DNA from 2 places in the Acetobacter sp. DmW_043 genome. Region 2 is predicted to be linked to the other one. Evidence: predicted binding sites of a transcription regulator. Region 2 holds the regulator's gene; the other holds the start of a gene.

Region 1 (3,416 bases), on a different contig from region 2:
TGCACGTGCCAGAGCCGTACCACCGCCAGGAACGATGCCTTCTTCAACAGCTGCACGGGTTGCGTGCAGAGCATCGTCAACGCGGTCTTTGCGCTCTTTAACTTCGATCTCTGTTGAACCACCAACGCGGATAACAGCAACACCACCAGCCAGTTTAGCCAGACGTTCCTGCAGTTTTTCGCGGTCGTAGTCAGAGGTTGTTTCTTCGATCTGAGCGCGGATCTGCTTGCAACGACCTTTAATGTCGTCAGCTTTACCTGCACCATCGACAATGGTTGTGTTTTCTTTGTCGATGCGTACTTTTTTCGCTGTGCCAAGCATTGGCAGAGTAACGGTTTCCAGCTTGATGCCCAGATCTTCGCTGATAACCTGACCACCGGTCAGAATAGCGATATCTTCGAGCATAGCTTTGCGACGGTCACCAAAGCCAGGAGCTTTAACCGCAGCAATTTTCAGGCCACCACGCAGTTTGTTAACAACGAGGGTAGCAAGAGCTTCACCGTCAACATCTTCAGCGATGATGAGCAGCGGACGGCCAGACTGAACAACTGATTCCAGCAGTGGCAGCATTGGCTGCAGAGAAGAGAGTTTCTTCTCGTGGATCAGGATGAAGGGGTTTTCGAGGTCGGCTGTCATCTTTTCCGTGTTTGTCACGAAATAAGGAGAGATGTAGCCGCGGTCGAACTGCATGCCTTCAACAACGTCCAGCTCGGTCTGGAAGTGTTTAGCTTCCTCAACGGTGATAACACCTTCAGAGCCGACTTTCTGCATGGCTTCTGAAATCATTTTACCGATTTCGCTTTCGCCGTTTGCAGAGATCGTGCCAACCTGAGCTGTTTCAGCCGGTGTGGTGATTTTCTTTGCGTTTTTCTTCAGCTCTTCGATAACTGATGCAACAGCTTTATCGATGCCGCGTTTCAGATCCATCGGGTTCATGCCAGCTGCAACAGCTTTGTGGCCTTCACGAACGATAGCCTGAGCCAGAACGGTGGCTGTTGTGGTGCCGTCACCAGCAACATCGTTGGTTTTAGATGCAACTTCACGCAGCATCTGAGCGCCCATGTTTTCGAACTTGTCAGCCAGTTCGATTTCTTTAGCAACAGACACGCCGTCTTTTGTGATGCGTGGTGCGCCAAAGCTCTTGTCGAGCACTACGTTACGACCTTTTGGGCCAAGTGTAACTTTTACAGCGTCAGCCAGGATGTCAACGCCACGCAGCATACGCTGGCGTGCATCAGCACCGAATTTTACGTCCTTAGCAGCCATAGAATTTCTCCAGTGAGGATCGGTTGAATATTGAAAAGCGTCTCACAGACACGTCACTCAGGAAATAATACCCAGAATGTCGCTTTCTTTCATGATCAGCAGGTCTTCACCGTCGATCTTCACTTCTGTGCCGGACCATTTGCCGAACAGGATGGTGTCGCCAGCCTTAACATCAAGCGCTACGATCTGACCCTGCTCATTGCGGGCGCCAGGACCAGCAGCGACAACTTTACCTTCCATAGGCTTTTCTTTAGCCGTGTCAGGAATGATGATGCCGCCAACAGTCTTTTCTTCGCTTTCGAGACGACGCACGACCACACGGTCATGCAAAGGACGAAATTTCGTCATTATGGATCTCTCCACGTTTCTTATCTGTGCGATGGTATCCTTATCAGGAAGCTATACCATCTGCGTTTACCGCGCGTAACACACGCCGCGTTACGTTAGCACTCCCACCCCGGGAGTGCCAAATCAGGAGATAGGTCTGCCTCTCAGACAAGTCAAGGAAGGGAGAAAAAAACTTTCTGATTTTTTGTTTTGTTATCTGAGCGTTCATATCTGAAGCGATATCTGCTGCCGTTACAAACTTTATTTCCTCAATATAATCAGCAGGTAAACGCCATTTCTGCCATTTCCGCCCTGAGGCAGGGTGGTATTTTTATTGACATTTGCAGAGCTTCATGGCCGGAATAAATAATCCTGCAGCCGGCCATGCGGTTTGTCCGGCAGGGAGAAGACTATAAGAGAGTTACCTGCAGATGCCTACCGGAACAGTTAAATGGTTTAATGCCACTAAAGGCTTTGGTTTTATTGCCCCAGAAGAAGGCGGTAAAGACGTGTTCGTGCACATCACAGCTGTTCAGGCTGCTGGCCTGCGCGGCCTGGATGAAAATCAGAAAGTTTCTTACGACCTGGTTACAGAGCGTGGTAAAGAAGCTGCTACAAACCTTAAAACACTCTGAGTCTGAATATAATTTTCTCTGCGGGTGCATGTGACCTTTAATCAGGAAGCATGACTCTCTGTAGAGAAGAGCTGAATTTCAGACGGAAGGTTTTTAATCTTTCGGGAGTAGAAAGCTTCTGATTTCTTCAGCGGCTTTCGCCAGCCCCCTGCGTTCAGGGCTGACACCATGCGGAAAAGCAGAAAGAAGACGTGAGGGTGTGCGTCGGTCCAGCAATACAAATACACCGCGGTCTGACTGACTGCGAATAAGACGGCCAAAAGCCTGCCGCAGTTTCATACGGGCGATGCTGTCGTCATATCCCTTGGGGTCACCACCTGACAGATGCACACGGCGTTCTCTGTGCAGAATGTCCGGTCTCGGCCAGGGAACACGCTCAAATACGACAAGCCTTAAGGCCCGGCCTGGTACATCAACGCCGTCTCGCATGGCATCCGTACCCAGCAGGCAGGCATTTTCTTCAGTGCGAAAAATATCAATCAGTGTTGCATTATCCAAGGCGTTAACGTGCTGTGCATAAAGGGGGATATTTTGTTCTCTGAGGGGGGTAGCAATATGAGAGTGCACACCCTTCAGGCGTGAAATGGCGGTAAACAGACCCAGTCCGCCGCCGCCAGACGCTGTGAATAATGTTCTGAAAGCAGCAGAAAGATCATGCAGATTATTATGGTCTAAATCGTTAATAATGAAGGTTCGCGTCTGGCTGGCATAATCAAAAGGGCTGCTCAGGCTGGCCCGTACTGCCGGGGCAGGAAAATGGCAGACTCCGGTTAGTGCTTCAGCCGCAGCCCATGAGCGTTCAGCTTCCTCAGTATCAAACTCTGCCTGTGCGGGTGTCGAGGACGCTGGCGGGTCGGCACTTTCTGAACGATCACGCAGAGTAGCTGAGGTAATCAGCAGACCCTGAGCGGGTAATGCCATAATGCCCGCGAATGGAATAGTGGGGTCAAGCCAGTGACGGTGCAGGCCGACATCCTGCTCAATCAGGTGCTGCTTGCCCCGTCGGGTCAGGCGCAGAAAATGAACATGCTCAGGCATAGTGCCAGGTTCTCTTGCTGGCTGGTCAAAGGTTTCAAGCATGGATATCCATGCTTCCACGCGGGTGATCGCACGGCGCTGGAGTGAGCGCACCATGGCTTCAATACGTCCGCGTGTTGTGCTGTCGAGCGTATCAGCTTCGTCCTGCAG
Region 2 (3,416 bases):
TTTGTTGGTGATTTTGGCAATGCTGCAAGAAAAGCGGCTTCAGCATCATCAAGCTGATCAAGCGGCTTATTAAAATAAGTCTGTGCCGCAGCAGCAATACCGTAAGCCCCGCTGCCCAGATAAATTTCATTAAGATAAATTTCGAGAATTTTCTCTTTCGACAGCACCCCTTCAACACGCAGGGCCAGAAATGCCTCTTTCGCCTTACGCTTCATAGAAAGAGACTGTGTACCCAGCAGCATAATACGTGCCACCTGCTGCGTAATCGTAGAAGCCCCGATCGGTCTGCGCCCTTTATCGCGCGTAAGATCGGTCAGACCAGCACGGATAATCGCCAGGGGGTCAACGCCTTTATGGGTCCAGAATTTCTGATCCTCAGCAGCCAGAAACGCATTGCTGACACGCTCAGGAATAGCACTGAAAGGCACAAAAATACGGCGTTCACTGGCCAGCTCAGCGATCATACGATCATCTGAGGCATAGATGCGGCTCATCACGTCAGGCTGATAATTTTTCAGCCCTTCAACTGTTGGCAGTGAGGAGACCAGCTCCTCATACTGATGCCAGACGACAAGGCCACCGCCAGCCATGCCCACAAGCACAATTGCAGCGCCTGCGCCAAGGGCCCGGCGCCAGATACGAAAACGGGGACTGCGCACAGTCAGCTTTTTTTCAGAAGACGAATCTTTTGTCATGCCGGCTTTTTACCCATTATCATATTCTGGCGCGTTCTTTATATTATCGTGTAGCAAACTGACCGACTTAGCCAAGCATTTCACCTAAAAACCGTGCAGTATAATCAACGACCGGAATAATACGCCCGTAATTAATACGTTTTGGCCCTATTACACCAATAGCGCCAACAATACGATTAGTCTCGTTGCGGGCCGGGGCGACCACCATGGACATGCCAGAAGCTCCGAACAAACCGCTTTCAGCCCCGATAAAGATGCGAACACCCTCTGAACTTTCTGCCAGTTCTAACAAACTCAGCATTGTCTCCTGTGCTTCAAGCCGGTCAAATAAAGTCTGTATAGCCTGCAAGCGCTCCTGCCCGGCAACATCAGTCAGCAGGCGCGACTGGCCTCTGACAATTAATGTGCCACCCCGTTCACCGGTATCTCCGCCCCATATGGCAAGCCCGCGCTCAACCACATCAGCAGTCAGCTCATCAAGCACATGCCTGTTGTCAGAAATTTCTGTGCTCACACGTTCACACAACTCAGACAATGTTGCTCCCTTAAGTCTGGCATTCAGGTAATTAGCCGCTTCAACCAGAGCCGACGCAGGCACCCCTGCCGGAATTTCTGTCACACGGTTTTCAACCCGCCCATCTGTACCAACCAGCACAACAAGGGCACGATTACCGCCCAGAGCAACAAACTCAATATGCTTAACAGCTCCCTCACTTTTAGGCGCTATGACAAGACCTGCTGCGTCAGACATACCTGAAAGTAATGAAGATGCCTCCGTCATTGTATCCTGCAATGAACGCCCGCGTGCCTCCAGCGTGTGGCTGATCCGTGTCTGCTCTTCTTCCGAGAGCGCTCCAAATTGCAAAAGACCATCAACAAACAGACGCAGCCCGGCCTCAGTTGGCAAACGCCCTGCTGAAGTGTGCGGCGAAAACAGCAGACCGGCTTCGGTCAGAGAAGCCATGATATTACGCACCGTTGCAGGAGACAGCGGCTGGCTCAGCCTGCGTGCGAGCGTACGCGACCCGACAGGCTCACCATTGGCCATATATTCTTCCACCACTTCACGCAAAATCGTGGCAGAACGCCGGTCAAGATCAGGTGGCAAAGCACTGCCAACAGGGAACACACCAGGTCTCATCATCTGCTCTGCTCCTCCTCACCAGGGCTACATTGTGGGTTTCTTAATCATTTAAAGCAATTTTTTAGCACACACACCATTCTCGTCATACTGAACTGACGATAGTGTCACCTTTGTGTCGTTCGCCTGCCTGGTGAACAAACTATGATTTAAGGAGTTTCTTGACATGCGCCCTTCAGGTCGTCTGCCCAGCGAGATGCGTACTATTACCATCGACACCAGCTTTTCCCACCATGCCGAAGGCTGCGCTCTCATCCGCGTGGGTGGCACAGAGGTACTGTGCACAGCCAGTATTGAAAACCGTGTACCTCCGTTTCTTCGTGGTCAGGGCACCGGCTGGGTCACCGCAGAATATGGTATGCTGCCCCGCGCCACACATTCACGCGGCAGCCGCGAAGCCGCAAAGGGTAAACAGTCAGGTCGCACACAGGAAATTCAGCGCCTTATCGGGCGTTCACTTCGTGCTGTGACAGATCTGAAAGCCCTTGGTGAAATGAGCATCACCCTCGACTGTGATGTGCTTAATGCTGATGGAGGCACACGCTGCGCGTCAATAACCGGAGCATGGGTAGCTCTGCGCCTGGCTCTGGGTAAACTGGTTGCCAGTGGTGCTCTCCCTCACCTGCCACTGCTGGGTCAGGTTGCCGCGGTCTCGTGCGGACTGACTGAAACCGGCGCCGTACTTGACCTCGATTACGCAGAAGACAGCACAGCAGCAGCTGACACAAACTTTGTGCTGACAGCCGACCGCCGCATTGTTGAAATTCAGGGCACAGCAGAAGAAACACCTTTTACAGAAGATGCCTTTAACGAACTGTTTGCTCTTGCACGCATTGGCGTTTCAACGCTGTTTGATGCGCAGACAGCCGCTGTAACACGCGCAGAAAATGGCTGATACATGAGCACACCGCTTTTACACACCGGCGATAAGCTGGTGCTGGCCAGCCACAATGCAGGAAAACTCGCTGAGTTTTCGGCTATGCTGAAACCTTTCGGTATTACCGTAATTTCAGCCGGTGAACTGAAACTGCCCGAGCCGGAAGAAACAGAAACCACCTTTACCGGTAATGCCGCTCTTAAGGCACAGGCAGCGGCAAAGGCCTCAGGCCTGCCGGCATTGTCAGATGATTCCGGCCTGTGTGTGGCTGCACTCAATGGTGACCCGGGCATTTACTCTGCCCGGTGGGCCGGCCCTGACAAAAACTTCCCTGCTGCTATGGCACGCATTCACAATGACATTGGTACGGGCGAGCGGGCAGCATGGTTTATCTGTGTGTTATGTCTGGCTTTTCCTGACGGCAGGCTTCATTTCTTTGAAGGACGGACTGACGGGCAGATTGTCTGGCCACCCCGCGGCACAAACGGGCATGGCTACGACCCCATTTTTGCCCCTGAAGGTAAGACCCTTAGCTTTGCCGAAATGACTGACGACGAGAAAAATGCTCTGAGCCACCGTGCACGGGCCTTTGATCTTTTTCGTAAAGCCTGCCTGGGCTGAATAATCACTGAACCGGGGTTATGAATATCCCGGTTCAGACTACATGCTGGTATATTTTATTCAGGTTTTACAAATACATAAA

What was found. Region 2 encodes HrcA, which represses chaperone genes, less so after heat shock. Its sites were predicted from a motif close to GTTNGCACTCNCNNNNNGNGAGTGCNAAC; they were not measured.
Region 1: the regulator HrcA is predicted to act here: its motif matches at 1,709-1,737, upstream of groES (co-chaperone GroES).

The regions. Positions count from the first base shown of each region.
Region 1 is NZ_JOMN01000016.1:131,746-135,161, forward strand. It holds gene groL (chaperonin GroEL) at 1-1,266, opposite strand, end outside; gene groES (co-chaperone GroES) at 1,324-1,614, opposite strand; gene HK11_RS07000 (cold-shock protein) at 2,025-2,228, shown strand; gene HK11_RS07005 (ATP-dependent DNA helicase) at 2,322-3,416, opposite strand, start outside.
Region 2 is NZ_JOMN01000004.1:57,005-60,420, forward strand. It holds gene HK11_RS01255 (penicillin-binding protein 1A) at 1-695, opposite strand, end outside; gene hrcA (heat-inducible transcriptional repressor HrcA) at 763-1,836, opposite strand; gene rph (ribonuclease PH) at 2,003-2,731, shown strand; gene rdgB (RdgB/HAM1 family non-canonical purine NTP pyrophosphatase) at 2,735-3,334, shown strand; gene HK11_RS01275 (class I SAM-dependent methyltransferase) at 3,391-3,416, opposite strand, start outside.